Regions from separate parts of the Paenarthrobacter sp. NPDC091711 genome, predicted to be linked through region 3. Evidence: riboswitches for the same ligand, from Rfam matches in the RefSeq annotation. Region 3 holds a riboswitch; each other region holds the start of a gene.
What was found. Region 3 has a riboswitch for cyclic di-AMP ahead of ACIQH5_RS07335 (hypothetical protein). Riboswitches for the same ligand answer to the same signal wherever they lie in the genome.
Positions count from the first base shown of each region.

Region 1 (10,472 bases), on a different contig from region 3:
CGATATCGAAGGTGTAATCCGCAGAACCGTCGGCGGTTATCCGGGCTGTCGCCGTCGCGGTCTTGCCCGCGGACATGGATCCGGGCAACAACACCACACCCGCTTTTTGCAGGTGCGCAGCGATGGCATCACCCCGCGCATCGCGTCCAATCGCCGTTAGCAGGCCCGTTTTCACGTCCAAGAGTCCAAGGCCATAGGAGACATTTGCCGGCGAACCGCCGGGGTACTCCTTCTGCCCGTCCGTCGACTGGACGATGTCGATCAAGGCCTCACCCACAACGACGACGTCGAGGGGCTCAGGTGTGAGGGAAGCGGTGCCGGTCATGCGGTTCCTGTGTCTGTCGAAAGGAGGATTGAGTTCAGTATCTCCCATCACGCACGGAGCCATTGCTGCGTTGGCGGACTAAAGTCGAATCATGCCCGCGAATCTTCCTCCCGGCCTGCCCATAGTTCCCGACGGCGAGCGCCCTTCCTCGCCGCTCCGGGACTCGCCACTGCTGGAACGGAACGCAGTACACAGCCCCGTCGAAAAAGTGCCCAGTCCTGTCGAAAAAGTACACAGTCCCGTCGAAAACAGGCCTGGTGATGAAGCCCATTTTTCGGGTCCTTATGAGATGTCGCCCGAGGACTTTGAGGCAGCCGTCAGTGACGCCCTGCAGCTGATCCCGCCCAAAGCGGCCAGTGCCATGGACAACGTGGCGATCTTCATCGAGGACGACTACACGCCACAGCCCGGCGAAGATCCGGACACTGTGTTGTTGGGACTCTACGAGGGAGTTCCGTTGACCGAACGCGACTCCTGGTGGGAGGCAGGCTCCCTCCCGGATCGGATCACCATCTTCCGTCAACCCATCCTGAACATCTGCAGCACCCGCCAAGAGGTTATTGATGAGGTGGCCATCACTGTGGTGCATGAGATAGCTCACCATTTCGGGATAGACGACGACCGCCTGCATGAGCTCGGCTGGGGCTAGCCTTATAGGCATGGGGCACGACCACAACCACTCCCACGGAGTCACAGCAACCGGCAAGCATCGGAAGCGGCTTATCGCCGTCCTGGCCATCACCTTAGGGGTGGTGGGCATCCAGGTGGTTGGCGCCGTCGTGTCCGGTTCCTTGGCCTTGCTGGCCGATGCGGGCCACATGCTCTCCGACGCCGCCGGTGTCTTCATTGCCCTCATGGCGGCGTGGATCGCTACCCGTCCGGCGAGCGACCAGCGGACCTATGGATACCAGCGGGCCGAAGTGTTGGCTGCTCTGGCCAACGCTCTGATCCTCATAGTCATCGCCGTGGTGATCATGATCGAAGCCATCCGGCGCTTCGGCGAGACCACGGAAATCCATACGGACGTCATGCTGTGGGCCGCCATTTTGGGTGCGGTGGCAAACCTCGTCTCACTCCTGATCCTGCAGGGGGCACAGAAGGAAAGCCTCAACGTCCGCGGCGCCTACCTGGAGGTCCTCGGCGACCTCCTTGGCTCCATCGCGGTCATCGTGGCGGCCGTGGTGATCATGACCACCGGATTCAGTGCTGCTGACCCGCTGGCATCCGTGCTGATTGCCCTGATGATCATTCCGCGGGCCTGGCATCTCTTACGTGACGTGGTGGACGTACTCCTGGAAGCCACCCCCAAGGGCGTGGACGTGAACATGATCCGCGAGCACATCCTGGCTGTCGACGGCGTAGTGGACGCACACGACATCCACATCTGGACCATCACCTCCGGGGTGCCCGTGTTCTCCGCCCACGTGGTGGTGGAAGATGAGGTCCTCAACGCTACGGGGGCGGACAGCATCCTCGATCAACTGGGATCTTGCCTGGGCCGGCACTTCGATACCGAGCACTGTACTTTCCAGTTGGAGCCCGTGAGCCACTCCGAGCACGAATCACATCAGCACGCCTGATCTCCGTCAGGGTTCAGGGGTTTCCGTATTGACGGTCCCCGCGGCTCCGTCCACGGTGATGAGTTGGCCTGTGCTGATGCGCGCCGTTGCGTCGGGTACGCCAACCACCGCTGGTATGCCGTATTCGCGGGCCACCACTGCCCCGTGGGAATTGGGGCCGCCCATCTCCATGACCAGCCCTCCAGCAGTGAGGAACAGGGGCGTCCAGCCCGGGTCCGTTGACGGTGCCACGAGGATTTCCCCGGGTTCGAGGTGGGCGCCCACCGGATCCAGGATGACCCGCGCCGGCGCAGACACCAGGCCCGCCGACGCCGGACTGCCGGACAAAGTGCCAGGGCGCTGCTTGCCGCCGCTCCCGCCGGCCGTAGCCTCGGGTTCTGTCCCATCAGACAGGAGCACTCTGGGAATGTGCCTGCGGCGGAGTTCCTGTTCATAGGCCGCACGGCGGTCCGCAACCACGCCGCGCAGGTCATCCCCCGCCAAGGCGACCTCGACGTCGTCGAGGTCCAGAAAGAAGACGTCCTCCGCACTTTCAATTCGGTGTGCTGCCGCAAGCTCGTTACCGATCAGGAGCAGCTGCTCCCTCGCTGCCGACAATCCCAGGACGAGGTTGTACTTGGGCAACTCCCGCAAGCCAGCGAATCTCCGTGTCCGGTCCAGAGCCGTGCGAACAATCAGGGCATGGAGCGGACTCTTCGCCCTGGCGCGGGCCACAAAAAGGGCCACCTGCTCATCGGCGTCACGGGCCGCCCTGATGAACTGGCGATCCGGGGTCTCAGAACCCTCCCCAAGCCTCAAATAGTTCGCCACCACTCCGAGGATGTGGGTGGGATCATCTGACCAGCGCGGCATTCCGAGGTCGATCTCGGCAACGGCTCTGTGTCCATACGTTCGAAGGAACGCTTCCACGCCGGACTGCGCAACCGGAGGGAGGTCCGCCGCCCGATACTGTTCAACCAACTCCACTGCCGTCCTGCCCACCATGGAGGCAACGGCGTCGGGATCCTTCCGGATGTCCGAGGCGAGCTGCCATAAAGCCAGGTCCATCTCCGTGGTGACGTTGTTGGGTAGGCCGCGGATCACTGTTTGGAGTTGCTCGTACGGCGCCTGCCCACCCAGAAGCCGGCTCACCAGCGCCAGCATGGCGAATCCGAGCGCAGGAAGAGGCAGAATCTGCGGTACTACGGCGAAGACTTCCTCTCCCAGGATTCTCTGCACGTGGCCGAGCCGCTGATGGGAGGTCGCTGTGCTCGGCACAGCCAAGGTGGTGCGTAATTCCGCGTTGATGCGCTCCACCCCTGCCATCGCCGCAGCCGGCCGGAAGAGTCCGCGGAGCACGGACGCGGGGACACGGTACTTGGCCGCAACCGGCCCAATGTGGCGAAGCAGCTTCAGGGGCGTCTTGGTGATCACCGTGAAGCGTGGATCATCAAACAGACCCCGCATGAGTGTGGCTGAGCGGGCTTCCATCACATCGAAAACCCGCGGAACGATTTCCCGCCCGACCCGGCTTCGCAGCACCGCTGTGAGATCGAAAAATATGCGCTGACCGGCCTCATAATACGGTGGAGGACCGGACCTGGGATCAGGTACATCGAACGCAGCAGTCTTGGCGACGCATGATGCGATGAGGCGGATACCGGCCAAGCCCATGGGCGTCAATGGCCTTGTGAGCCCCTGCGCGAGGCTGAAGTTCAGGAAGGCGTGCTCCCCCGGCGCAGGAGGCGTTCGGGTGGTTTGCGGGTACAGGGTTGTGATGGGCCGGGCCTGGGTGAGCCACAGCTTTCCTCCGGCGTCGATGGCCCATTCGGTATCCTGCGGGGCGCCGTAGTGTTTCTGGACCTCCCGGCCCAACGTTGCGAGCGCAATGACCTGGCCGTTACTGAGGCAGGGCTGAAGAGCCGGGTCATCAAGCAGGGCCCGGTGACGCCGCTCAAGTCGTTCCGTGCCGCCGCCTGGAACGGCGCGGATCTCCACGCTTTTGTCCCCCACGGTCGCACTCACAATCTCGCCGAGCAGGGAGTCCACCACATAATGATCCGGATTCACGGCACCGGAAACCACCGCTTCCCCCAGGCCAGGGCTGGCATCGATGACGATCTCATGGCGATTTCCCGTCACGGGGTTGGCCGTAAACATGACGCCGGCCGCCGTGGAGTCCACCATCTCCTGCACCACCACGGCCAAAGCCACCGTGGCGTGGTCAATCCCGTTGGTGGTCCGGTAGGTCACGGCGCGGTCTGTCCAGAGCGAGGCCCAGCAGCGGCTCACGACGTCCAGGACCGAGTCCACACCCACGACGTTCAAGAAGGTGTCCTGTTGCCCGGCGAAGCTCGCGAACGGCAGGTCCTCGGCGGTGGCCGAAGACCTGACAGCCACTGGAACGTCGTCTCCCAATTCCTCGTAGGCCGAACTCACCGCTTCTGCGATCCCGGCCGGCACCCCGGCGTCGAGAACCAAAGAGCGGGCACGGGTGGCGATCTCACTGAGCCGGTCCAAGCCTGAGGTGTCCAAGCGAGGGACGTCCGGGCCGGAGGTGCTGACCTCATTCAAAGCCGCGAAGACATCCTCCAAGCCGGCGGCCGCGAGTGCCTGCCGGTACGCAGCTGTTGTGAGGCAAAACCCCGGCGGCACAGGCAGCCCCGCGCTGGCTAACTCGCCCAGGTTAGCTGCCTTGCCCCCGACCTCTGGAAGCATGGCTCCTCGGATGTGGGCGATGTCCATGACAAGCAGCGGATCGGAACCGCTCATGCGGGCGCCCCGATCCTGCGCCGGCTTCCCGGGCTGATTCTTGTCCATGGACGAAACGGGCGCCGACTCAGGCAGCGCCGAGCATGGGCCCGAATTTGTGGCGGTCAGCCAACCGGGGATCTTCCCGGTCCGGAACCACCAGCACAGGGCCCTTGGCGTGGTGCAGGACTCCGTCCGATGTTGAACCCAGCAGCATTCCCGCGAATCCACCGCGGCCCCGTGTACCCAGAACTACCAACTCGACGCTGCGGCTGGTTTCCACCAGAACATCAACCGGCGAGCCGTCACGGAGATCCGTTTCAATGGCCAATGAGGGGAAGTGGCTTCTGAGCCACGCAACACCCGCATCAAGCTGGACCCTGATATCCGCAAACAGCGCATCACGGTCCAACGGAGCCGGAACCCAGGCCAGGGAACCGCTGTATTGAGGAACAGCGCAGATAACCCGGAGCTTGGCGCCCATGCGCTGGGCTTGCTCGGCAGCCTCGAGCACGGCAACGCGAGCTTGTTCGGAGCCGTCAACGCCTACCACAACCACATTTTCCACGGTCCGCGGACCGGACTTGGCGTGCTCGGCCTTGATGTGTTTGTCCTCGGTGTTCTCGCCCAGCCTGTCGGCGCAGTAGAGCGGGACCGTCACCGTGGGGCATTTGGCGTGTGCGGGCAGGGCACTGCTCACCGAGCCCAGCAGACGTCCGACGAACCCGCCGCGTCCCCTGCTACCGAAGACCAGCAGCGCAGCATCCTCGGAAAGATCCAACAGGACACCAGCGGCATCGCCGTTTTCCACGGATGCATCAACGTCGATGGCGTATCCGGAGACTTTGTCCAGGGCTTGGCGAACGATTGCGTCCGCGCCCTCGCGTATGACGGAATCGTCAACTGTTGCGTAGCCACCGTCCAAGCCGGAGGCCGCGAAAATGGGCACGGAGTAAGCCGTGACAATATGCAGCGGAAGCTGACGGCGTTCCGCCTCCCGTGCAGCCCAGACCAAGGCGCACTGACCGTGCTCTGAACCGTCCACTCCGACCACGATGCCACCTGGTTCCACAACCTGGTCCTGGCCGTCCTGTGGCTCTTCACTGTGTCTACCGTGCTGGTCCATGGGGGCCTGCCTCTCCACCTGCTGCTTGATGTTCCGGCTATTCTGCCAGAGGTTCCCGGCGTAGAACTCTCTGACTGTTCCATTGTCAATGGCCGGGGCAGGAGAAACTCTAAAAATTCCTGCTCCCAATGCTCACTATTCTCGGTCAGCAGTGGCGAATCAAGACGACATTGGGCTATGTGCATAACGGTCAGGGCTCGGTTCCCGGCCGTCGATATTGCGCTCCCGACGAACAGACAAAACGCGCCGCCTAAGAGGCTATCCATGGCCGAAAAAGTTCGGTAGTGTTCGAGTCACCGAATGGCCGGCGAGGGTGTCTCACAACACACGCCCCGGCCATTTATTTGCGGCCGCTTGGGGAACTCGGACGCGATCCCACGCGCTGCCGTAAGGCACACACGTCAAGGAGGAACCAAGCAGTGTCACTCACGCCTGATTCCGCCACGGAACGCACCACCACCGTGGTCATCGGAGCCGGCCTGTCCGGCTTGGCAGTTGCCAGCGAACTCAGCCGTTACGGCGTGGGTTCAATCGTTGTGGACGGGTTCGGAGCGTTGTCCGCTCCAGGACCGTCCGTCCACACAGGCATGCTTCAACGCACTGACTCCGCCGATCCCGCAGCAATGCAGGAACGCAACGAAATCCTCCGCCACCTGCGCAACTACGCCACCAACCATCACTTGGACGTTCGCAACACCACACGTGCCGTGCGCCTTGATTTCCTGGGGTCAGATCCCTCCCGGCAGATCGGATATGGCCTGGTGGCCAGCATGACCACAGCGGGCCTGAGGACCGGGCTCCACGCATCCGGCCCCCTCGAATCAAGTCCCCGCCAATGGGCGGTCCACACGGCCCACGGTGTTCTCCTGGCAGACCACGTAGTAGTAACGCGCTGCGCCCAAAGCCAGTTGCGGCGCATGCTTGCCGAACTTGGCATAGCGGTAGGCCAGAATCTTGCCGCGGCCATGCGGGCCGTCGGCATGCACCTTGTGGGTGTCGGAGACCTCATTACACCGTCTCCCAAGGAAGTGCTGCGGCAAGCCAAGGCAGTGGGCCAGGCGATCTCTTCAAAGGTTGCCCTGCCGCCGGGTCCCGGCATCGCCATCGCCTAGCAGCACCCACCAGCCAAGCCAGCCAAGCCCAGCCAGCCCCCGCCGCTCAGGCGCGCCATCCGGCGTCGGACATAACGCGCTGAACTTTTCCGAACAGAACTTAACGCCAAAGGCCGGTACCTCCGAAGAGGTACCGGCCTTTGAACTAAGCGTGAGGCTTTATGCGCCAGCGCGTACGTAGGTCAGGGGACCCGTTGCGGTCAACCAGCTGATCGGGTGGATGCCCGTCTGGTTGCCGTTGATGCCGCCGCTGATGGCCTGTCCGTTGCCGATGTAGATGGCAACGTGGCCGGACTGGACGATCATGTCACCGGGCTGGGGATCGCTAACGACCTTGCCGTAGTTCATGAACTGCATGGGACCGAGGTCGCCTACCGGGATGCCTGCGGAGCCAAGGGCCTTTTCAACCATGGCGGTGCAGTCCTGGAAGATGCCGATCTGTGCGTAAGCCGAAGCAACCATGGCTGCGTTGACTCCGCCAGCGGCGGGGGCAGCAGCTACAGGAGCAGCGGCAACCGGTGCGGCAGCCACGGGAGCAGCAGCAACCGCAGCCTGAGCGGCGACGGGAGCTGTTGCAGCAGCGGTGGTCACAGCTGCCTTCTTGGCTACGGGAGCCTCAACAACAGGAGCCGGCTTTTCGATGACCGGAGCTGCTACGGAAGCAACGGCGGGACGCTCGAAGTTGACGGTAGCCGTCGACAGGGCGGTAACAACCTTGGTGGGTGCCTCGGATACGGTCTCGGCGACCGTTGCGGGGCTGGAATCGCGCTGAACCGGGGTCTCAGCTGCGTGAGCAGCAATGGAACCGGTCAAAACGAGGCCCGAGGCAGCTGCGATAACAGCTGCCTGACGGCCAGCGCCGGAAGCGTTGCTGGCCACTGCCTTCGAGATGGAGATGAACGGATTAGGACGTACGCTGTCCGCCTTACGACGGCCGCGAAGAATGCGTGAAGACATGAAAGAGCCTCTCCCGATGCCTGCGAGGTTAGCTGTCGGATTCGGATGGGAGTCACCCGGCCACTATCCCCCGCTGTTCAGCGGAAGCTTCGTGACTTCACCCCAAGGCACGCTCGAAAGCGGCCTAAATTGGGTTCCCCGTCTCTGCCGTAGGTTTGTCTGCGAACGGATTCCGGACTGCGGCAGAGCTAGGCAATCAGGCCGGAAGTGCCCGCTACGTGGAACAGGCACAGGTACTACCGTACGCGATGATTCCCCCGAAGTCACATTTAAGTAACGGGAAGTGGGCGTCCGGCGTGTCGCGGTAACCGATTCGAGATATTCGCAGCTACGTAGAAAACCGCGCTATTCCGCGGGAGTATCCGCATCCGCGTCGTTAGAAGCCGCCAATTTCTTCCTTGCGGTAACGGCGAGATAAATAACGAGACCCACAGCTACAACAGCCAGCCCAACGATGCTCCACGGGAAGGGCTGCGAGGCGTCCTCGGCCGGCTCATTATTGCTGGCCGTGCCGGGCGCGGCGGTACCCGCGGTGGGAACCGCGGCTGACGAAGCTGACGCCGTCGGCGAGGCACCTGCCGTACCACTCGCCGTCGTCGAGCCTCCCGCGGCGGCTGTGAAGGTGAAGGTGCCCTCAATGGGGTGTGAATCGGAGCTGACAACGCGCCATACCACCGTGAACTCACCTGCGGGGGCGCCCTCGCGAAGCTTCTGAACGGCCTGGTTGTCGATAATTTCCACGGGACCGTCTGCCCAGTTCTCGCCTCCGGCCGTCACGGTTACACCGGAACCGATGGCGAGGGGGCGGTTGTTGAACGTAATGGAGACCGACGCCGGAACTTCCGCCACGCTGGCACCGTTGGCTGGCGTGGTTGATTCGGCGACGTCGTGCGCGGACGCCGGCGCCGCGGAAAACAGCAGGGCGGAAGCAAAAGCAAGAGCAGCGACGACGGCGGCCAGAAGCGGGCGGATGGTACGCATGGGGCGGTTTCTCCTAGTGTTGGCTTCCTTACAGACTAGGCGAATCGTTGGGATGGCCCGCACCGGACAACATAGGATTTGAGAGCAAACTCCCCTCGATCCCCGGAGACCTTCATGCTGAAACAAGGTTCTGCAGTAGACCGCTACTTCAAGATCTCCGAACGCGGATCCACCTATTCGCGGGAAATCCGTGGCGGCTTCGCGACCTTCTTCGCCATGAGCTACATCGTGGTGTTGAACCCGCTGATCCTCTCCGGGCCCGACTCAAGCGGCGCGTCACTGGGCTTCACCGCCGTGGCAGCCACCACGGCGTTCGTGGCCGGCATCCTGACTATCCTCATGGGCGCCTGGGCCAAGCACCCCTTCGCGGTGGCAACAGGCCTGGGCGTCAACGCGTTCGTCGCGGTCACCGTTGCCTCGCACCCCGGTCTGACATGGCCGGACATGATGGGCCTGGTGGTGCTGTCCGGTGTCACCATGCTCATCCTGGTGCTCACGGGATTCCGCACTGCCGTGTTTAAGGCGGTGCCGGAAGCCCTCAAAACGGCGATCGTTGTGGGCATTGGCCTCTTCATTGCACTGATCGGCCTGGTCAACGCCGGATTCGTGCGCCGCATCCCCGACGCCGCCGGCACCACTGTTCCCCTCGGTTTGGGCGTGGACGGCAAGCTCTTGGGCTGGCCTACCCTTGTGTTTGCTGTGGGCCTAATCCTGACCATCGCCCTGGTGGTCCGCAAGGTCCGCGGCGCCATCCTGATCGGCATCGTAGTTTCCACGGCCCTGGCCGCGATCCTCGAGTTCACGCTCCACATTGGCCCGAGCTTTGATGGCACCAACGTCAACCCCCGCGGCTGGTCTTTGGTGGCGCCCAAGCTCAGCGAATGGGGCGCACCGGACCTGTCCCTGATCGGCAAAGCCAATCCGTTTGGCGCCTTCGAGCACCTAGGTTTCATCGCTGCAGCTTTGTTGGCTTTCGTGATCCTCCTCAGCATCTTCTTCGACGCCATGGGCACCATGGTGGGCCTGGCCAACGAGGCCGGAACCGTGGATGAGGACGGGAACATCCCCAACGTGGACCGCGTTCTCCAGGTGGACGCGCTGGGAGCGATCGTGGGCGGTGGAGCCTCTGTTTCCTCCAACCAGATCTTTGTGGAGTCCGGCGCAGGAATCGGCGAAGGCGCACGGACCGGGCTCGCCTCGATTGTCACCGGCGCGCTCTTCCTGGTGGCCATGTTCTTCACGCCGCTGATCAACCTGGTTCCCTTTGAAGCCGTTGCCCCCGCCCTGGTGGTGGTGGGCTTCATGATGGTCTCCCAGGTGGGCAAGATCGACTGGCAGGACTGGGGCGTTGGAATTCCCGCGTTCCTGACCATCGCCCTGATGCCGTTCACCTACTCGATTGCCAACGGCCTCGGCGCAGGCTTCATCTCCTTCGTCCTCATCCGCACCTTCCAGGGCCGCGCCCGAGAAGTCCACCCGCTCATGTGGGCTGTGGCTGCCGCCTTCCTGCTGTTCTTCGGCATCGGTACCGTGGAAGAGCTGCTGGGCGTCAAGTAACACTCCTCCGCGAGGGGATGTCCGGGGTTTCAGACACTCCCTCCATGGAATCGCTGGTTTTCGCCGGCGTGTTGGGGTGTGCTTGAAGCATGGAAACCAGTGCC
Region 1 covers NZ_JBIVTF010000008.1:124,325-134,796, forward strand. The annotation lists gene ACIQH5_RS13920 (PfkB family carbohydrate kinase) at 1-325, opposite strand, end outside; gene ACIQH5_RS13925 (metallopeptidase family protein) at 615-974, shown strand; gene ACIQH5_RS13930 (cation diffusion facilitator family transporter) at 985-1,905, shown strand; gene ACIQH5_RS13935 (PEP/pyruvate-binding domain-containing protein) at 1,912-4,704, opposite strand; gene ACIQH5_RS13940 (universal stress protein) at 4,724-5,761, opposite strand; gene ACIQH5_RS13945 (FAD-binding protein) at 6,181-6,873, shown strand; gene ACIQH5_RS13950 (NlpC/P60 family protein) at 7,033-7,830, opposite strand; cyclic di-AMP (ydaO/yuaA leader) riboswitch at 7,834-8,025, opposite strand; gene ACIQH5_RS13955 (copper resistance protein CopC) at 8,176-8,811, opposite strand; gene ACIQH5_RS13960 (NCS2 family permease) at 8,926-10,368, shown strand; gene hutG (formimidoylglutamase) at 10,458-10,472, shown strand, end outside.
Region 1: linked by a shared signal. The riboswitch ahead of ACIQH5_RS13950 (NlpC/P60 family protein) and the one ahead of ACIQH5_RS07335 (hypothetical protein) in region 3 are both predicted to bind cyclic di-AMP.

Region 2 (10,472 bases), on a different contig from region 3:
GTCAAGGACGAGGTCTTTGGCCCCGTTCTAGTAGTCCTTCCCTTCGACACCGACGACGAAGCCATCCATCTGGCCAACGACACCGTCTACGGTCTGGCCGCCTCCGCCTGGACCACCAACCTCCAGCGGGCTCTGCGGGCTACCCGCGAGATCAAGGCCGGTTGCGTCTGGGTCAACGACCACATTCCGATCATTTCCGAGATGCCCCATGGAGGCTTCAAGCAATCCGGCTTCGGCAAGGACATGTCCGCCTACTCGTTTGAGGAGTACACCCAGGTCAAACACGTGATGTTCGAGTTGGAGGACGTCACCGAAAAGGACTGGCACAGGACCATCTTCTCGCTGCGCTGACTTCCCCGCGTTGTGGGGCCCGCTCTGCGTGCCTTCGGGGGATTTAGGGATGCAGAGCGGGCCTCACAACGGGAGTTTGGGGACGGATTTTGCGTCCAGCGCCGAGCACTGCGGTGGCAACTCCCAGGAGCAGGATCAGTCCGCCAAGAATTTCGGTCAGCGTGGGAATCTCGTTGAGGACCAGCCAGGCCGCCGTCATCCCCACCACCGGGACCAGGAGCGTGAAGGGCACGACGTCGGAACTCGGGTACAGCGACAACAGCCGGTTCCAGATGCCGTAGCCGATCAGGGACGCGAACACGGCCGTGTAGATGGCGCTCAGGATGGTGGCCGGCTGCAGGTCGCTGAGGGTGGCCCACACGGTGTCCGGCCCGTCCACCATCAGCGACAAACCAGCCAACGGGACCGGAACCACCGCGCCAGACCACACCACCAGGCCCAGGCCGGAGGCGGCTTTGGAGTGCCGGGCCACCACATTGCCTACCGCCCAGGACAACGCTGCGGCCAGGACGATCATGAGCGGAAGAACAGGGGCCACGGCACTGCGACCCAACGCCACCACTGCCAGGCCGGCAACGCCCAGCACCACCCCAGCCATTTGGCGTCGGCTCGGCCGTTCACCGAGGACTCTCGCTGCAATCACAATGGTGAACAGAACCTGCGCCTGCAGGACCAACGAAGCCAATCCCGCAGGCATCCCGAGGGCCATGCCCAAATACAGGAGACCGAATTGGCCGGCGCTCATGAAGAGCCCGACGCCGAGAATCGCCTTCCAGCCCACCTCGGGTTTGCGGATGAACAGGATGAAGGGAAACACCACCAGCAGGAAGCGCATGGCGACGAAGAGCAGCGGCGGGACTTCCCTGCCGTTCGTGTGCAGGCCGAGGTCAATGGCGACGAAGTTGATGCCCCATAGGACGGCGACTGCAATAGCAAGGGCGGAGTGGCGAAGGTTCACAAGTACACTCTGGCCCTGATTTGGTTGAAGCACCAGCGTTGAATTCAACATGGAACAGCGTAGATTTGCTTCATGATCGATATCTCGGCATTGAGGGCCTTAGTGGCCGTTGAGCAGCACGGCTCTGTTGTGGCAGCCTCGGACGTCATGGGTTTCAGCCCATCCGCAGTGTCGCAGCAGATCAAGAAACTCGAGAAGCAAACCGGCGTCACTGTCCTGGAACGCAACGGCCGGGGAGTGCTCCTCACAGAGCGCGGCCTGGCCTTGGCGGGTTATGGCAGGCGGATCCTGGGCGAGCTCGAAGAACTCCAGGCCACCTTGCTGGCCGATCCCGCGAAACCTTCCGGCCTGCTGAGGCTCGTTGCTTTTTCCACAGCCTGCCGAGGCCTGGTGGGGCCGATGCTGGGGCGCATGGCAGCCGCTCACTCCACTCTGGACGTCACCGTACTGGCCGAGGATCCCCGCGAGGCAGTGCAAAGGGTTGCCTCCGGCGAAGCGGAGCTCGCGGTAGTCCATAACTGGAACTCGGTGCCCCTGGTGATCCCGGAGAACCTGGTTCTAGAGGACCTTTGCATCGACCAAGCCGATGTCCTCGTCAACAGCACGCACGCGCTGTCCGGAAGCGCCGCCGTCGAGCGTGAAGATTTACTCAACGAGACGTGGATCAGCACCCCGGCGGGCGCCATCTGCAACGAGGCTTTGCTGCAGATCTTTGCAGGACTTGGCAAGGTCCCCGACATCCGCATTTACGATCCCGACTTTTCCACCCACGTGGCCATGGTGGAGCAAGGCGTGGCGGTGGCACTGGTTCCGCGACTCGGCAGGCCTCCACTTCCCGACGGAGTGGTTGCCATTCCGGTGATCAACCCCGCCCAGCAACGTTCTGTAGGCGTGGTGTATCGGAAGACCATGACGGCCAGCCCCAATATCCGGATCGCCGTTCGAATGCTTCGCGAGGTGGCAGGAGAGTTGCCCCTGCCCCAGGGATAACCAGGGGCGATCAACGTCACACAGTGGAACATTCGACGGCCGGGCATCTGTTAGCTTAGGCTAACCTTACCTAGCCGCCGCGCCAGCCCGGAGCGCGGCCGTCGACTCCTCGAAGGGGCCCGCACTGTGGAAGCAATCCTCTTTCCCACGGACATGAACCACCATCACACGTATGGCCTGGTGAGCTACGTCATGATCGACGACGGACTTTATCCGAGCGCCCATAACCGGCGGGACCCCTATGCACTTCCGGCGTTCGACATCCGTGGTCAGTGGGTTTATCCCAGCCGCTACAACGAATACCTGGCACCGCAATTGCCGGTGTACATGTTCGACGGCGAACACCTGATCGCCACCGGGCACGGCGAAGAAGCCGCAGGCCTGCCGGTGTTCGAGATCCGCTGCATGTGCATGCCGCAGCTGGCCTACGGAGACCCTGAAACCTCGCACTAGGGAGCTGCGTTCGCGGGAGCTGCGTTCGCGGCCCGGCGCAGAACCTATGTGCGGGGAACCGTGAAGTGCGTCAGCCGGGCGTCCTGCCCATCCAGCTCAGCCCACGATTTTTCCGTTTCCAGGACCGTCAACGCACTCGTTGGGTATCTGGTTGCGGCATCCATGTAGGCATCGTGGTCAGAGTCGCGGGAGGCCAGGTGCATGGCAAGATCCTGGACGCCCGGCATATGCGAAATAACCATCAGCGTGGTCACGGTGTCCGGAACATGGTTGATGACCGTCAACATGCGGTTGGCCGAAGCAGAGTACAGGCCGTCCTCAAGTTTGGGGGTGGGCGCTTTGTCGCCCAACTCGTCGCATACCCACGTGCAGGTCTGGCGGGTTCTCAATGCTGACGAGCACAGAATGAAATCAGGCACCACACCGTTCTGGAGCAACCATTTACCGGCCAGCGGAGCCTCCCGGTGCCCGCGCTCCTCCAAGGGACGCTCATGATCAGGCACACCCGTAGGCCAATCAGCCTTGGCATGCCGCATGATCACCAGGCGCTTAATGTGATGGTCACTCATAACCCAACCCTATCCGCCGCAGGCTGCTCGGGCTTCCTGACTGGCCCCCGGGGCCTCCTGACCTTCTTTGGGAAGAGAACAGCCCTTGGTCAACCTGATGTGGTTGCCCAAGGGCTGTTGGCAGATCAAAGAGGGTCAGGACCCCACGCAGCGCGGGCTTCCGCCGAGGCCAGTACCCTCCCGGGCTGCGTGGTGCTTAGATCGAGTATTCCGGAGCGGCCCAAACGATAACTTCGGGGTGCTCGTAGAAACGGTAGCCCTGGCCGCGGACCGTGCGGACAGTGTTGGCGAGGCGGCCGAGCTTGGAGCGGAGGCGCCGGATGTGGACGTCGATGGTGCGCTCGTTGGGCACCTCTTCGGCGTTGCGCCACAGGCCTTCAAGCAGCTCGTCGCGGCCCACGGTGCGGGTGCCGTTTTCAACGAGGTAGTTGAGGAGTTCGAATTCCTTGAACGTCAGGTTCAGGGATTCGCCGTCGAGGTGCACTTCGCGGCGTGCGAGGTCAATCAGCACGCCGGAGGGGCGGGATTCCTGCTGGGGCGCGGGGCGGGCAGCTTCGGTGCGCTGGCGTGCGGCGACGGTGGGGTCGCCGAAGGTGGAACGCACGACGTCGAGTGCTGAGCCGGGTGCCCCGGCGGGGGCAACTGCGACGGCGGCGTAGCTCTCCGCGCCGGTCACGAGGGACTGTGCGTAGGCCCGGATTTCCTGGGCGAGCTTGGCGATGGACGTTCCTGCCGCGGCTGCGGTGTCTTCGTCAATACCCATGTACAGGACGAATCCGCGGGCCACGTTGTCGTTGGCAACGGGGCGGAGCTTGTCCGACTGCGCAATCACGGGTGTGGGGGCAGTCATGGGTGCCGGCTCTGCCGTGGGGACGGCGCGCAGCTGGCCGTAGGAGTTGGGGTTGTAGCCCTGCGGTACGTAACCGGGGGCCTGCTGACCGGCCCCTTGCGGTGCCGGAGAGTATCCGGGGCGGTTACCGAAGCCGGGGCGAAGCCCTGCGTTCGATGCGGCCTTGTTGGCGTTACGGACGGAGATGTGGACGTATCCAGATGCAACTGACATGGAGTGCTTACCTCAAAAGTGAATAGCCGTCATCGCGGCTTCGAATGCTGGTTGTCCCCGCAATGAGTTTGGGGAGGGGCGCCCAACGCTGGGCTAGGGGGCGAATGCCTGAAACTTCTTGGGGTGGAAAGTTAGGCTTGCATTCGACAACAGCGGTCATCATGGCCAGCGGGTGTGCTGGGCCAGGTTGCTGCGGCTGCAGGTGCTGTTGAGTTCTTGTTCACATTGGAAGTGTGCAACGTAACAATGGCAACACGCAAGTAACAAAGCGCCGAACCGTCCACATTTTGAGACACAGAGGTCTATTGTGCCGCAAATCACAATTCAGCCGAGGGTATAAATGAATGGCATTTCATTCGGTCGCAGAGAGAAATATTCGCCGGAAAGTGAATATTATTCGGCGGATCGGGCATGATGTGCACCGTCCTTCCCGTGAACCGCCGCGCAGCGGAATCTCACGATCTGAAACATTTGTTGTCCAATCGCGGAAAGCCTCCGCCAACAAATTTTCCTGAAAAATCTGCTACAAGCCGTAGAACCTGACGCCACGTCGCCTCAAGTACAGCCGCGGAAAGGGTGTCCTGATTCTCCCTCCTCGCTAGTGTTGACTTCACAGCGTCCTCACAGGACCGGCAAAGCGCTGGCTAACCAGCAGAACGGAGAGTTGTCCCATGGCCTCCTCGCACTCCATGACCAACAACCTCCCCCAGCTGTCCCACCCGGACGGTTCCCCGATCCGCGCCCTGGTGGTGGACGACGAACCAAGCCTCGCCGAGCTCATGAGCATGGGCCTGCGGATGGCGGGGTGGTCCGTGGCCGTGGCCGGCGACGGTCCCGAGGCTGTGAAGCTTGCAAAGGACTTCCGCCCTGACGTGCTGGTCCTGGACGTCATGCTCCCGGGCTTCGACGGCGTGGAAGTCCTCAACCGCATCCGCACCTTCGCCCCGGAAGTTCCGGCACTGTTCCTCACGGCGAAGGATGCCGTGCAGGACCGGATCGTTGGACTCGCCGCCGGTGGTGACGACTACGTCACCAAACCGTTCAGCATGGAAGAAGTCCTCCTTCGCCTCCACCGCCTTGTCCAGCGTTCCGGGGTGGCCGCCATGGACACTGCCGAGCTTGTGGTGGGTGATCTCACCCTGAACGTGGACACCCGCGAAGTCACCCGGGCCGGCGAGGACATCCCGCTCACTGCCACACAGTTTGAGCTTTTGCGCTACCTCATGGAGAACCCCAAACGGGTGGTCAGCAAAGCCCAGATCCTTGACCGCGTGTGGGACTACGACTTCGGTGGCCAGGCCAACATTGTGGAGCTATACATCTCCTACCTGCGCAAGAAGATCGAAGCCAACCATCCGCCCATGATCCACACCATTCGTGGCGCCGGATACGTCATCAAGCCAGCGGACTAGGCGTTGAGCACGCTTTCAGGAGTGGCCAGAAGCTCAGGAAACTCACAGCGCAGCTGGCTCAACCCGTCCACCTGGCATTTGCGCACCCGGCTGGTCCTGGTGGCAATGGCCCTGTTGGTCGCCATTTGTGGAGCCGTCGGCGTGGTCAGCTACGCGTCCATGGACATGGTTTTTAACAAGCAGCTCGACAGGCAATTGGAGCAGGCGTCCAGCCGCGCGAATGACTTCGGCAGGCCGCCGTCGAACTTTCCCACGAACCCCTCCGGAAGGCCTGACCCGCTGGAAGCGCGCGGCCAGGCCGCGGGTACGCTCAATGCGAGGATCGATGGATCAACCGTGAGAAGTTCCGGGCTGATCGACGCCCAAGGAAACCGCGTTTCACTCTCCGCAGCCGACGAGCAAGTCCTGTTGTCGCTCCCCAAGGACAACCTTCCCGTGGATCGGTCCCTGTCCAACGGCGATTACAGGCTGGTGGCAGTGGACACCAACGGCGACGTGATCGTGACAGGTTTGCCTCTGGCGGACAAGCAAAGCGCCGAGGCCTCCCTGGTGTGGACCATGGTGCTGGTTTCGTTGGGCGGATTGGTGCTGATCGGACTCGCGGGAACCGTGATTATCCGGCGGACCATGCGGCCGCTGGAGCAGCTCTCCGAGGTAGCCACCAAGGTTTCGCGCCTACCTCTCGACGCCGGTGAGGTGGCACTAGCGGTGCGCGTACCGGCGTCGGCCGCTCATCCCGGAACGGAAGTGGGCAGCGTCGGCCATGCTTTGAATCTGATGCTGAACAACGTCTCCAACGCACTGGAGGCACGGCAGGAAAGCGAAACCAAGGTGCGACAGTTCGTCGCTGATGCATCGCACGAACTCCGCACACCGCTCACCGCGATCCGTGGCTATACCGAGTTGCTGAGGATGACCGAGACTTTCACCGATGACGGCAGGAGGTCCTTGGCGCGTGTGCAAAGCCAATCCGAACGCATGACCACCCTGGTGGAGGATCTTCTGTTGTTGGCCAGGCTGGACGAGGGCCAGCCCGTGAAAGTCGAGGACGTGGACCTCACCCAGTTGGTGATCGAAACCGTCAGTGACGAAAAAGTGATGGCACCGGACCACATCTGGCAGCTCCAGCTCCCCGATGAACCTGTGACGGTCCGCGGCGATGCAGCGCAACTGCACCAGATGCTGGCCAATCTTCTGTCCAATGCGCGCAAACACACGGACCCCGGCACCACCGTGGTCACGGGCGTCATGCTCTCCGCTGATGGCAGCGCCGTGGTCACCGTGACGGACAATGGCCCGGGCATTCCGGACGATTTTCAGGGCCGCATATTCTCCCGGTTTGCCCGCGCTGACGCCGCAAGGTCAGGCTCCGAAGGCACCTCCGGACTCGGCTTGTCCATTGTGGATTCGATTGTTGCCGCCCATGGTGGCACCGTGGAAGTGACCTCACGGCCGGGCCGTACCGAGTTCGCCCTCCGGCTTCCCACCGTCGGCAGCGAACTCGCATAACGAATCCGGCAAGGCGACTCACCGGCGCCGTGATCTCTGTTACCTAAATGTGACTTCTCGGGAAACCTCCTGTACCGTCGAAAGGGTGGGTCGCCCCAAGCAGGCCCACATCCGGGATGCGCCGAGCTCTGCCACTTCCCGGAGTCCGTTCTTTCTCCGAGGCAGAGACGGGGGACCCAGAGTCTCCGGACCCAGGCATTTTGCCGGTCCTTGGGGTGAAGCCGCAGCGTGATGCGCGGCCGGATGACCTCATCCGAACCCGACAGCTAACTCCGCAGGCGCTGAGAGGTAATCACATGTCTGAATTTAACGATCAGTCGCGCCCTTCCGCGCGTCACCGCGACGAACACAACGCACCGTTGACCAAGTCGCAAGCTGTCCTCAAGAACGCCGCCCGCCAGGGCAAGTCCGGCCACCGCATGTCAGTTGTAGCCGGTGTCGTAGCGGCCGCACTGGGCGTTGCATCGCTCGGAACCGCCGCAAACGCCGCACTGACCCTCCCTGAGGCGAGCCGCGTTGCCGGGACCCAGGCCGCCGCGCAGGTCAGCACCAACAAGTCAGCTGAAATCGCCGCTTCCCTGGATGCTGCCGCCGCCAAGGGCGCAACCGACCGGGCTGCCGCGGACAAGGCAGCTGCTGAGAAGGCCGCCGCCGAGAAGGCTGCCGCTGACCAGGCAGCAGCCGCGCAGGCCGCTGCCGAGAAGGCAGCCGCTGACCAGGCCGCCGCCCAAGCGGCCGCTGAGAAGGCCGCCGCTGACGCTGCTGCCAAGCAAGCCGCCGACGCCGCTGCTGCCGCCGCCGCCGCGGAAGCTGCAGCTGCTGCTGCCGCCCCGAAAGCCGTGGACGACCCCGCTGCTGCCAAGGCGTACGCACTCAGCATCCTGGGCAACTACGGCTGGAGCGCAGCTGAGATGACTGCCTTGAACACCCTGTGGGAGAAGGAATCCAACTGGAAGACCACTGCCACGAACGCTTCGAGCGGCGCCTACGGAATCGTCCAGTCCCTGCCGGCCGGCAAGATGGCCTCAGCTGGTGCTGACTGGCAGACCAACTACCAGACCCAGATCAAGTGGGGCCTGAACTACATCAAGGAGCGCTACGGATCCCCGTCCGCCGCTCTGGGCTTCCACTTGGCCAACAACTGGTACTAAGCCAGACTGCTTGATTGCCGCGCCCGTTGCCGCCGTTCGCACCAGTACCCACTGGAGCGGATGGCGGGAACGGGCGCGGCTTTTGCCGTTTCACAGGTGCTCCCCCGGTTCACAGGCACGGCCCATGGTTCACAGTGGGGTCACAGCTTCCGCCTAAAGCACTCATATTCGGCGGCGCCATTCTGGAAGCATGACGCTTACAGATCCCCGGCCGGTACTCCACCAGCAGCTGCAGCGCTCCCCCGTGGACACACGCGCGCCGGTTCCCGTCCTGGACATCGCCATCCCCGTGTCCAATCAGGAAGCCCGCCTGGAAGAGCAGTTGCGCAGGCTCCACGGGCACCTCATGGACACGTTGCCGCACACCTTCCGGATCACTGTGGCGGATAACGCCAGCACGGACAGCACCCTGAGGATCGCCGAACGTCTGGCGAGGGAACTCCCGGAGATCAAGGTGGTCCATCTGGATCTAAGGGGCCGCGGAAACTCGCTCCGCCGGGTCTGGCTTTCCTCTCCGTCTCCCCTGCTTGCGTACGTGGACCTGGACTTGTCCCTCGACCTTTCGGCCGTGGCACCCCTTCTGGCCCCACTGATCTCCGGCCACTCGGACCTCGCCGTCGGCACGCGGCTGGCAAGAGGTTCGCAGGGGAGATTCAGCCACCGCCGTGACGTCGTTGCGCGCGCATACAATTTTCTGCTGCGCGTGCTCACCGGTGCACGCTTCTCCGATGCGGAGTGCGGCTTCAAGGCCATACGTGCCGATGTCGCCCATCAGTTGCTCCCCCACACCGGCGATGACGCATGGTTCTTTGATACCGAGCTCCTGATCATCGCCGAACGCTGTGCTCTGCGCATTCATGAGGTCCCCCTCGACTGGACCGACGATCCCGACTCGGGCATCGACGTCGTACGCACCCTCCTGACCGACCTCAAAAGGCTGGCGAAACTGACAAGGAAGCTGCACCGCGGGACAATCCCCATCGACGGGCTACGCGCCGAGCTGGGCCGCGGAGCTCAGCGGTGCTGACCTCCGGCGCTGTCCACCGCCTGGAACGCTACGCCTCCGGTTCGGCCTTCACAGCACCACGCACCGCAGCAATGGACGCGGCGACATCACCGGCATCAGTGGTCCAGTTGCTCACCGAGATGCGCAGGATTTCCCGGCCGCGCCACGACGAACCGGACATCCACACAGCCCCCTCCGCCATGAGGCGCTGGGTGACACGGTGCGTGCGATCGTCGCTGCCGAAGCTCACCGAAACCTGCGTGAACACGACGTCGTTGAGCACCTCCACGCCAGGGATCGCGGACAGCCCTTCAGCCAAGGCACGGGCGTTCGCCGCCAGACGCTCCACCATGGAGATCACGCCGTCCCGGCCCAGTTGCCTGAGTGCGGCCCACACCGGAATGCCACGAGCACGGCGCGACATTTCCGGGACCTTCTCGAAGGGGTCCCCCGGTCCGGCATCCGTGGCAATGAGATAGCTCGTGTGCACGCTGAAGGCGCGCCGCAAGGCTTCCGGGCGCGCCACGATGGCCAGCCCACAGTCGTAGGGGACGTTGAGGGTTTTATGCGCGTCCGTTGCCCACGAATCGGCATCCTCCACACCGGCCAACCGGGCACGCAGCGTCGGGCTCACAGCGGCCCACAAACCAAAGGCGCCGTCCACGTGGACCCACGCTCCACGATCATGGGCCACGGCTATGGCTTCCTCCATGGGGTCAAAGGCCCCGGAGTGGAGGTTGCCCGCTTGCAGGCAAACCAACGATGGGCCGGGTTGCTGATCCATCGCCTGGGCCAGGGCATCGGGGAAGATCCGGCCTTCGTCGTCGGCATCTACCGGAACGCAGGCGCCCAAGCCGAGGTATCGCAACGCCAGATCCACTGCGGCGTGCCGTTCCCGGCCTGCGAAGGTTGTGATGCGCGGTGCTCCACTGAGGCCAAGGGCTTGGAGGTCCCAGCCTGCCTCGTCCATCAGGTACTGACGACCTGCCGCCAGCCCTACGAAATTCGCC
Region 2 covers NZ_JBIVTF010000007.1:104,628-115,099, reverse strand. The annotation lists gene ACIQH5_RS12780 (gamma-aminobutyraldehyde dehydrogenase) at 1-351, shown strand, start outside; gene ACIQH5_RS12775 (EamA family transporter) at 395-1,360, opposite strand; gene ACIQH5_RS12770 (LysR family transcriptional regulator) at 1,382-2,299, shown strand; gene ACIQH5_RS12765 (hypothetical protein) at 2,426-2,752, shown strand; gene ACIQH5_RS12760 (SixA phosphatase family protein) at 2,797-3,321, opposite strand; gene ACIQH5_RS12755 (winged helix-turn-helix domain-containing protein) at 3,518-4,384, opposite strand; gene ACIQH5_RS12750 (response regulator transcription factor) at 5,056-5,796, shown strand; gene ACIQH5_RS12745 (ATP-binding protein) at 5,800-7,305, shown strand; cyclic di-AMP (ydaO/yuaA leader) riboswitch at 7,415-7,600, shown strand; gene ACIQH5_RS12740 (hypothetical protein) at 7,602-8,456, shown strand; gene ACIQH5_RS12735 (glycosyltransferase) at 8,647-9,483, shown strand; gene ACIQH5_RS12730 (pyridoxal phosphate-dependent decarboxylase family protein) at 9,512-10,472, opposite strand, start outside.
Region 2: linked by a shared signal. The riboswitch ahead of ACIQH5_RS12740 (hypothetical protein) and the one ahead of ACIQH5_RS07335 (hypothetical protein) in region 3 are both predicted to bind cyclic di-AMP.

Region 3 (10,472 bases):
TGAACAGGGCAGTGATGAGGCCCCAGGCGATGAAGGCGCCAATGTTGGGCATGATCATGCCGGACAGGAATGTTCCGAACTTTTGAACACCAACGCGTGCGCTGGTGCGGGGCTTCGCAACGGTCTCTGTTGCCATGTGAATTCCTAACGTGTGTCCCGCTGCGGCGCGGGGTCAGTCGATATAGATCGAGAGAACAGCCTTAGGAGCTGCTGGAAATGCGATGAAGCCACTCGAGGAAAAGCTTCAATTCAGAGCTGGAAAGTTGGTCCGAATGTGAGGCCTGCAGTGCCGCATTCAGGGCGATTGCCGCAACAACCACGGACGACTTACCGGAGTCGTCCGCTGCGGCGCCACGGGCGGTGTCCGTGGAGACAGCAAAAATCATGGAATCCCGGGTCATCGTTGAGAGCTCGAGGTTCCTTTCTTCCACCGGTTCTGCGATCAGCATGAGCGTGACGCCCACGTTGGCCGCCAGAATGCTGCGTGCCGCTTCGCGGGGCGGCACATTGATCTGACCGGAGATAGCGGCCTTGTTCAGCATCTCTTCCAGAAGCGCTTCAGCATCGGCCACGATTGCCGGGCGGCTTTCCGGTCTGATGTTGCCGAACATCACCAGATACAGATGGGGTTGGCTCAGCCCGAACTGGACGTGGTTATCCCACATCCGCCGGACGTCTTCCAAGGGCTCCCCGGACGGTGCGAAATCCCGCTCGCCTGCCACGTATTCTTCAAATCCGGCTGATACGACGGCGTCGAACAGACCTTCTTTGTCGCCAAAGTGGTGGTAGAGCGTAGGCGCCGTGACCCCGGCAAGCTTGGTGATCTGGCGCGTTGAGACCGCTGACCCCTCCGAATTCGCCAGCAATTCGGCAGCTGCGCGAAGCAACCGAATTTTGGGCGGAAGCTGGTCATCGAAACTCATAACCGCTACCCTAGCACCTATAGCGTTGCTATATGAAGTGGCTCACAAAGGAATTTTGTAGGCTAGTTTTCGAGGCTCCCGGTGCCGTCGCCGGCGGGCCTGAACCAACAAGCAGGAACAGAGGATTCAGTGCAGAATTTCCAAGGAGTAGGGGTAAGCCCTGGCCGCATCATTGGTTCCGTCCGCCAGATGCCCAAGCCGGTGAGTGAGCCGCCGTCGGGAGAGCGTTTGGGCGCGGACGTTAGTGCGGAAGACGCCGTCGCGGGCTTGAAAGCGGCAGCGCAGGCGGTCCATGACGAGCTCAAGGGTCGCGCGGACACCGCGTCGGGCGACGGCAAGGCCGTCCTTGAGGCCACTGCGCTCATGGCCAAGGACACCATGCTCCTGAAATCGGCGGCCAAGCTGATCAACGCCGGTTCCTCTGCCGAGCGGGCCATTTGGGAAGCCGGCGCGTCCGTCTCCGAAATGCTGCACAACCTGGGCGGCTATATGGCCGAGCGCGCCACCGATGTCCTGGATGTCCGCGCCCGCATTGTGGCCGAGCTCCGTGGCGTCCCTGCTCCCGGTATTCCTGCCTCGGACACGCCCTTCATCCTGGTGGCCGAAGACCTCGCCCCGGCCGATACTGCGACGCTGAATCCCGCGGTGGTCCTGGCACTGGTGACTTCCGGCGGCGGCCCGCAGTCGCACACGGCCATCATTGCCCGCTCGCTCGGTTTGCCCGCTGTTGTTGCCGCGCACGGCGTTGACTCCGTGGCCGACGGCTCCGAGGTCTACGTGGACGGCGCGGCTGGGTTCGTCGCTGTTTCACCCTCTGAGGAGCAGCGCGCTGCAGCGACGGCGTGGGCGGAAACCTCCGCGACGCTCGCCGAATTCGACGGCAACGGCACGACGGCGGACGGCCACCTGGTGCCGCTTCTCGCCAACGTTGGCGGCGCCAAGGACGCCGTGGCAGCTGCCGCTTTGGGCGCCCAGGGTGTTGGTCTGTTCCGCACCGAGTTCTGCTTCCTGGAACGGGACACCGAGCCCTCTGTGGACGAGCAAGCCGCAGCCTACAAGGCCGTGTTTGATGCGTTCCCGGGCAAGAAGGTTGTCCTCCGTACCCTGGATGCCGGCGCCGATAAGCCCCTGCCGTTCCTCACCGATGCCACCGAACCCAACCCTGCACTGGGCGTTCGCGGCTACCGCACCGACTTCACCACGCCCGGTGTGTTGGAGCGCCAGCTCGAAGCCATCGCGCGGGCAGCCTCGGAATCCGACGCCGACGTGTGGGTCATGGCTCCCATGATCTCCACCGCTGCCGAAGCCGGCCGCTTCGCCTCCCTCTGCGCTGCCGCCGGAATCCAGACGCCGGGCGTGATGGTGGAAGTTCCCTCTGCTGCGTTGACTGCCGCCACCGTCCTGCGCGAAGTCGGGTTCGCCTCCCTGGGCACCAACGACCTCACCCAGTACGCCATGGCCGCCGACCGTCAGCTCGGACCCCTCGCCGAACTCAACACACCGTGGCAGCCCGCCGTTCTCCGTCTCGTGCAGCTCACCGTGGAAGGCGCGGCACAGGAAGGCTCCGGCCGCGAAGGCGACCCCAAGCCCGTGGGCGTCTGTGGTGAGGCAGCCGCTGACCCGGCCCTCGCCGTCGTACTGACCGGACTGGGCGTCACCACACTGTCCATGACCGCACGCTCCCTGGCCGCCGTCGGGACCGTCCTGAAAACGGTGACGCTGGAGCAGGCGCAGGAACTGGCTACTCTGGCGCTCTCCGCTCCCAGCGCCCTTGAGGCCCGCGATTGGGTGCGCGCCAAACTCCCCGTCCTCGAAGAACTCGGCCTCTAACTTTTCGCTTCCGACTTTTAGGAGAAATCCATGCCCGAACGCACAGCCACCATCGCCAGCCGCTCCGGCCTGCATGCCCGCCCCGCCGCCTTGTTCGCCGAGGCAGCCGGCGAGCAGCCCGTGGAGGTCACCATTGCCATGCAAGGCGAACCCGCCGATGACGCGCTCGACGCCGCCAGCATCCTTTCGCTCATGACGCTCGGCGCCGCTAAGGGCGACGTTGTTGTGCTGCGGGCCGAGGGCGACGGTGCCGACGCTGCGCTGGACGCACTGGTGAAGCTGCTGGAGACGGACCTGGACGCGGAGTAGTTTCTCGTGGCCACTACGGGGGTTCCCTGCCAGCAGTGCCGTGCGCACGGCATGTTCAGCAGGGAACCCCCGAAATCCGCCGCGCTAGCTCAGGAACACGGGGCACGCCGGACACGGGCGGGCATCAGGCTAGGCTTCTGCCATGGCATTGATAGCTCCCCGCGCAACAGCCGGCCTTCCCCCCGACGACGCCCGGAATCTGGCGCGCTCCCTCCAGGACAGCAACGACATCACCGTGTTCGTGGACGGCACGGTCCACCGCCTGCCGAACGAGGCGAGGGACGCCGTCGTCGACCTCTTGGCCAGACTGAGCCGAGGCGAAACCGTGACGGTCAGCAGCGTGGAGGAAATGCTCACCACCTCGCAGGCCGCGGAGCTCGCGGGCATCTCCCACACCTATCTGCGCAACATGACAGATCGCGGCGAAATCCCGGTGGAGTACCGCGGAACGCATCGAAGGATCCGGCAGGCTGCCATCATGGCTTGGCTGGAAAAACAGAAGAAGAAGCAGGCCGATGCTGAGGAAGCTGACAGCCACGCGGAAGAGAACGACGCGACACCCTAAGCTCCCCAAAACCGGGCATGCTGTTGAATAGCGGTATGCCTTCACGTTCCCCGTCGATTGTCTGGCCCGTGGTGCACCACGAACGCCGTGCCCTGTTGCAGGATCTGGAGCCGCTGCCGGCCGAGCAATGGCACACCCCGTCGCTGTGTGCCGGGTGGGATATTCATGACGTCCTGGCCCATGTGATTGACAGTGCCAAGACCACGCGGGTGACCTTCATTCGCCGGATGATTGCTTCCCGCATGGACTTTGACCGGGATAACGCCGTAGGGGTCGGGCGCGAAAAAACCGCTGACCCCGCGCAGACGTTGAACGGGCTGCGGGCTGTGCTTTCGCGGACCTCCACCCCGCCGGCGAGCCTGGCCACCCGCCTGGTTGAGGCCTTCGTTCATGGCGAGGACATCAGGCGCCCGCTGGGCATCCGCCGCGACTACCCCGCCGAGCATGTAGCCACCGCACTCAACTACCAGGTCAGGACCACCACCAAAATGGGTGGCGGCAAGGAGATCGCGGAGGGCTGGAGCCTGGTAGCCACTGACACCCCGTTCCACCACGGCACTGGCCCGGCAGTTGAGGGGACCGCCATCGCCCTGCTGCTGGCGGTTTCCGGGCGGCCGATCGGTCGGGATGAAGTGCGCGGACCTGGCGCCCCGGTGTTCCTGCAGCGTTTGGTCAACCCGTGAGCGCGCCAGGCAAGACCCCAGGTTTGCGTTCTGCTGACGTCCACGCTGCGGGACTGACCGGACGGATCCTCTGGGCAGAGGGCACGCCCGCGCCTGAACCGGCCGCTGAACCCCGGAACGAGCCCGCGTACATCTTGATCCATGGGATTGGCGTATCCCACCGCTACATGGCGCGGCTGCACGCAGTCCTGGCTGCGAGCGCGCCGACGTACTCGCTGGACCTGCCCGGATTCGGCGGGACGCCCAAGCCCGGCCATCAGCTCTCCGTGGAGGAGTACGGCGTATTCATAGCCGAAGCCCTCACGTCGTGTGGCATCGATTCCTATGTGTTGGTGGGTCATTCCATGGGAGCGCAGTTCGCCATTGAAGCAGCTTTGCATTCTCCGGAGCAGATCAGGCAGTTGGTCCTGATGGGGCCGGTAGTGGACTCGCGGCACAAGAACATTGGCCGGCAGTCCCTGGCGCTACTCCTGGACGGGCTGCTCCGCGAGAGCCCGTCGTCCAACTGGATCGTCACCTCGGACTACTTTCGGTGTGGGCCGCGCTGGTATCTCGCCGAGCTTCGCGCCATGATGGCGTACCGGACGGAAGAGCGGCTGGCGGGCGTCGGCGTGCCGGTGCTGGTGCTGCGCGGTAGCCGCGATCAGGTGGCGGGCCCGGATTGGTCGCTGCGGTTGTCCAGGACAGTGGCGCAGGGGCGTTTGGTGGAGATTCCGGGCGTCGGGCACGTGGCGCAACACATGAGACCGAAGGCTGTGGCGGATGCCATCCGGAGCTTCGTCACTGCCACGACTCCCCACCGCTAAGCACTGAAGCACGACGCCGGCGCCTGGTTTGGGTGCCGCTTGTCGGGTGGGCTGGTCCCGGCTAGGCTGACGAAGCAAGCGTATTAGTAAGTTTGCTTACGAAAGGGCTGATCGTGACTGACAAAGACTCGAATGAAGAGACCCAGGGCTTCGGTGCCACGGGCGCCACAGGACCCTACGACACGACCTCTGATGCCGATAGCATCCACGACGATCCCGATATGCGCCAGGACGAAGACGAGGACCCCGCAGCTTCCGCCAACCCGGACCCGCTGGACGGCAACGTCACAGGGTTGGAGCCCGGCGGCGGAGTGCCTCCGGGCGAAACCCCGCCCGCGGAAGGCAGCATGAGCAGCGACCAAGGGCACGAGGAGTAACTCCGCTGCCAACCCGCTGTTACGTTGCTGGCCAGCGACGTAGCAGCGGGTTCGCAACGTTCTAGGCGTTGGGCAGCTTCAGGATCTCCCCGAGATCGTACGCAGCGGGCTCTTCCAACTGAGAGTACGTGCAGCTCTCAGGGGTCCTGTCCGGCCGCCACCTGCGGAACTGCGTGGTGTGCCGGAACCTGTCCCCCTCCATATAGTCGTACGCCACTTCGATCACGAGTTCGGGGCGAAGGGGTACGAAGGAGAAATCCTTGCCCCCGCTCCACCGGCTTTGGGCGCCGGGCATGCGCGAACCTCCGGCAGTCTCGTCCTGTTTGGCCCACTCACCCCACGGGTGCTCGCCGAGTTCAATCTGGTACGGCTCAAGCTCTGCCACCAAGGCCTCCCGCTTAGCCATGGGGAACGATGCCACCACTCCCACATGATGCAGGCGGCCGGTGTCATCGTGGAGGCCAAGCAGCATTGAGCCCACAACTTTCGCGGTCTTATGCCAGCGGAATCCCGCCACGACGCAATCCGCCGTGCGCTCGTGCTTCGTCTTGAACATCACGCGCTTGTTGGGCTGGTAGGCGCCATCGAGCGGCTTGGATAGCACGCCGTCCAGTCCCGCCCCTTCCAACTGCACGAACCACTCCTGCGCCCGTTCAAGATCGTTCACCGCAGGAGTCACATAGACAGGGGGCTCGGCTTTGGCGAGCGCGCGTTCCAGGATGCCACGGCGCTCGGAGAACGGTTTGGCCATCAGGTTCTCCTCGCCAAGGGCAAGGATGTCGAACGCAACCATGGACGCCGGAGTCTTCTCAGCGAGCATCCTCACCCGGCTGTCGGCGGGATGAATCCGCTGCTGAAGCACCTCGAATTCGAGCCGATTGCCCTCGATCAGGACGATCTCGCCGTCGAGCACGCATTTGTCCGGAAGGTTCTTTCGCAGCGCCTCAACCACTTCCGGGAAGTAGCGCGTCATCGGCTTCTCGTTGCGGCTTCCCAGAATGATCTCATCACCGTCTTTGAAGACGATGGTCCGGAATCCGTCCCACTTGGGCTCGTAATGCCCAACATCAGGGATGGTCGGAACAGATTTGGCGAGCATGGGCGAGACGGGTGGCATCACAGGCAGGTCCATAGACAATGTCTACCTGCCGGTGCAGCGCGAAGCTAGTGTTAGGCCATGGATATCTTGCTCGTGTTGGCGGCGGTACTTGGCGTCCCGGCCCTGGTGGCGGGACTTTGGTACTGGTCCTCACGGCACAACAACCGTGGGAACGTTCGTCGCGGAGCCACCGGCGGAATGCTGGGAGTGGCCGACGAAATCTTCCGTCCGGAAACACACCAGGCCGTGCAGATCCAGAAGATTCAGCATGAGTTGCCGGCTCCAGCACCGGCCCCGAAGCCTAAGTCATAGAACCCTGTCGCTTGGTCAGGCCTACCGCCCGTTACATTAATGTGACTTTACTTTCCAGCTCATGTACCGTCGTAAGGCGACCCATATCTCCGCTGGGCCGCTTCCGGATTGACGCCGAGCTCTGCCGCAATCCGGGATCCGCCAGACCCGCGGCAGAGGCGGGGGACCCAGAGTTCCCGGGCTTGGTATCCAAGTCCTTGGGGTGAAGCCGCTCAGGCGGCCGGACGGCCTCGTCCGAACCCGACAGCTAACCTCGAAGGCGTTGAGAGGCAACCACCATGTCCCCAACCATGGATCAGCCGCGCCGCCCCCACACTGAGGACGGGCGCACCAAGCCAACCGGACGCCGTCGGGCCCAACCCAGCGGATTCCTTGACAACACACCGGCGGATTCCGCCGATTCGCCGCAGAACCCGGCACGCCCCGAAAATTTGGAAGGCACAAGCACGACGCCGGAGCCCGCCAAGGCGGCCACGCCCACCATCGCGACCCCCGCAACACGTGCGGAACTTCGTGCGGCCGAACGTGAGCGCGCTGCTCAGGCTGTGATTGCGCCTGAGTCATCGGCAGCTCCGAAGTCCACCACACCGGGACCCCCTACTGCTGCCATTCCCATCGTGCCGCCGGGCATGAAAGCAGATTCGCGGGATGACAGCTCCCGGGAACCCGCAACGGCAGCTATTCCATTGGTGCAGCCTGCACCACAGGAACCCGTAACTGCGGCCATCCCCGTGGTCTCTGCCCTCGATGAAACCGCGAGCACGCCGGAACCCGCTGAGTCCCCGCGCGGCAAGTCCCCGGCGCAGGTTGCCGCTGCTGCAACAGCCTCGGCATCGCTGGCAAGCCGTAAGGATGCCCGGAAGCAGGCAGCTGCACCCACCAAGTCCGGCTTCGGCTCCACGTCCTCTATTAGTCGTGAACCACAAACCGTCCTGCGAAAAGCAGCCTCGGTCAAACACATGAGCCAGCGCATGGCCGTGGTCGCAGGCGCCTTTGGCCTGGTACTGACAGCCGGTGCTTTGGGACCGGCCCTTGATCTTCCGTTCTTCGGCCAGGAAACCCCTGCGCAGGAAGCCAGCGGGGGCCATGCTCGCAGCTCAGGTTCGGCGTCGCCCGGGCCCAAGGCTTCCTACACCACGGCGTCATCTCCATCAGCCTCGACGCCATCAGGGGCAAGTGCGACCTCGGAAGCCGGCCAGCCCGCGACGGTCGCCCAGGCACCCGAGGCAGTGCCGGCGTCGTCGGCTCCCACCCCTCAAGTTTCGCTCGCTGACCCGGTATGGGTTCCGTCAGCAGCGCCGTCCGCAGTCCCGTCTGTTCCCGGTGCGGCCACCCCCGCCCCCAGCCAGCCGGCACCCGCGCCGAGCGAGGTGCCCTCGGATACCATCACCACACCGCCTGCGCCGACACCAACCGTCACTCCCACGCCAACGCCGACCCCCACTGGCACTCCCACACCGACTCCGACGCCCACGGATACTGCAACGCCGACGTCCAAGCCGAAGCCGGGAAAGCCGACCGCCGCATCGGCACCGCAAACCAGTGAGTCGGCGCTTCAGGACATCCTGGATGCGGCACAGAAGGTCCTCGGTTGAGCACGCGCCTGCCCCGAACCTCCACCCACGTGGGGTGGCATAGCCGGTACTGCAGCAGCAGCCGGACTGCCACGTTCCGTCGGCGGATGGGACGCTGGAGTTGTCAGCGTTTGCGGCGCTCCTAAGGCAACGCCACATACCTTCAGAGCACTTACAAGAGGAGGCGGGCACCCGGCCGGGTGCTCGCCTCCTGGTGTTTAAGTCGGTAGTAATGTGGGCGAGCTTAGGGCCTTAGATGCGCGGCCGCCCTGCCCAGCGGCGCGCCTTCAGTGCGGCATGCAATTCGAGCCGGATCGCGCCACTCAACGGATCAGCACCGATGAGCTGGCGGATCCGCCCGAGCCGGTTGTAAATGCTGCTCCTGTGGAGGTGAAGCTTGGCGGCGACATCCTGAACTGAGCCGTCGTTGTCATAGAGCAGTTCCAGGACAGGCAGGAGCTCACCGTTCTTATCGTGATCCTCAAGTGCCCGGAAATGCACCGATCCCGTGTCATCCCACCCGCCCGGTGCCACCAGACGATCAAAAAGTTGATACACACCAACAGCCCGGCTATCCACGAGCTCCCCCAGGGGCTGATCCACCGATGCAGCTTGCGCAGCAACCTTGGATTGCCGATAGGCGCCCGATACCTGCCGGATGACTTGGAAGGGCTCACTGATTCCCAGGATCACCCTGTCCACCTTGCGGCCTGCGCGTTTCGCGAGCTCCAGTTGGTAGTGCACCAGCACCTGGGCGTGGTCCGCCCGGCCGCCCGACTCGCGGAACAGGACCACCGAATGCGTCTCCGTTCCCGCGCTGAACAGGGCCGCGTTGACGCCGATGGTGGACTGCAGTGCCGCAGATCGATGCGTCAGGGTAGCGGCAATGGGGTCGACGTCGGACCTCGCGCCGTCGGGGTCGAGGATGGTCACCAGTTGCCACGGACCGCGGCCTTGGATTTCCTTCCAGCCTGCCACAGCGGCCACGGCGTTCGATTCGCCGCCGCAGGCTGACAGGAACTCCTGCTCACGCCTTCTCCGAAACTCCGATTCGGCCGTGTTGGAATCCAGGAGCAAGCCCGCCAACAGATCCAGCTCGTCACGCACGCCGGGCAGCTCGGCGAGTATCGCCGTCGCACTCTGTTCTTCAAGGTCCAGCTGCACCCACAAGTACCCCACACGGAAGCCCCGGACCAGGAGTGGCACGCAGACGCGGCCCAACATGCCGAGTTCGTCGTTGGCGGGAACCACCACGGGACGCACGGCAGTGGAGATGCCGTGAGCAAGCTGCCAGGCGCTGACGTCGCTGGGAACCCGCTTGCTCAGAAGGAAGTTCACGCGGACCCGGTCGGCGTGGGATTGATTGGAGCTGTAGGCGAGCAGAACGCCGTCGAGGTCTTCCAGGGACAGCCCGCGGCCCAGCTTCAAGGCCACCCGTTCAACGATCTGTTCCACGTCCTGCTGCATCCTCCAAAGCGTACCAACAGCAGGCGACACTTGACGCTTCAGTGCTCGACAAATGTCGAGCTCACCCGGCCAAGATCCTTGTATTCACAGGGTTTGCGTCTGTGGGCGGTCCTGAGTCCATGTCGCCTGCCTCACAGCCGGATTTATTCTGGAATCACAGCCCGCAACACACTTTTCGGCCGAAGAGGCCGCTAACGATGGAGCCCACAGATGATCATCGGTGTCCCCAAAGAAATCAAGAACAACGAGTTCCGCGTAGCCATCACGGCCGCCGGCGTCCACGAGTTCCGCACCCACGGACACACCGTTCTGGTTGAGCGCGGCGCAGGCCTCGGCTCGGGCATCACCGACGAGGAATACTCGATCGCCGGCGCCGAAATCGTCAACGAAGCCGACGACGTCTGGGGCCGCGCGGACATGGTCATGAAGGTCAAGGAACCCATCGCGGCCGAGTACCACCGCTTCCGCAAGGGCCTGATCCTCTTCACCTACCTGCACCTCGCCGCAGAGCCCGAGCTCACCGCAGA
Region 3 covers NZ_JBIVTF010000003.1:322,379-332,850, reverse strand. The annotation lists gene ACIQH5_RS07385 (PTS mannitol transporter subunit IICBA) at 1-136, opposite strand, end outside; gene ACIQH5_RS07380 (TetR/AcrR family transcriptional regulator) at 201-923, opposite strand; gene ptsP (phosphoenolpyruvate--protein phosphotransferase) at 1,053-2,753, shown strand; gene ACIQH5_RS07370 (HPr family phosphocarrier protein) at 2,784-3,062, shown strand; gene ACIQH5_RS07365 (helix-turn-helix domain-containing protein) at 3,205-3,627, shown strand; gene ACIQH5_RS07360 (maleylpyruvate isomerase family mycothiol-dependent enzyme) at 3,645-4,310, shown strand; gene ACIQH5_RS07355 (alpha/beta fold hydrolase) at 4,307-5,116, shown strand; gene ACIQH5_RS07350 (DUF6480 family protein) at 5,230-5,493, shown strand; gene ACIQH5_RS07345 (ATP-dependent DNA ligase) at 5,555-6,625, opposite strand; gene ACIQH5_RS07340 (hypothetical protein) at 6,671-6,904, shown strand; cyclic di-AMP (ydaO/yuaA leader) riboswitch at 7,034-7,180, shown strand; gene ACIQH5_RS07335 (hypothetical protein) at 7,183-8,499, shown strand; gene ACIQH5_RS07330 (PucR family transcriptional regulator) at 8,731-9,945, opposite strand; gene ald (alanine dehydrogenase) at 10,156-10,472, shown strand, end outside.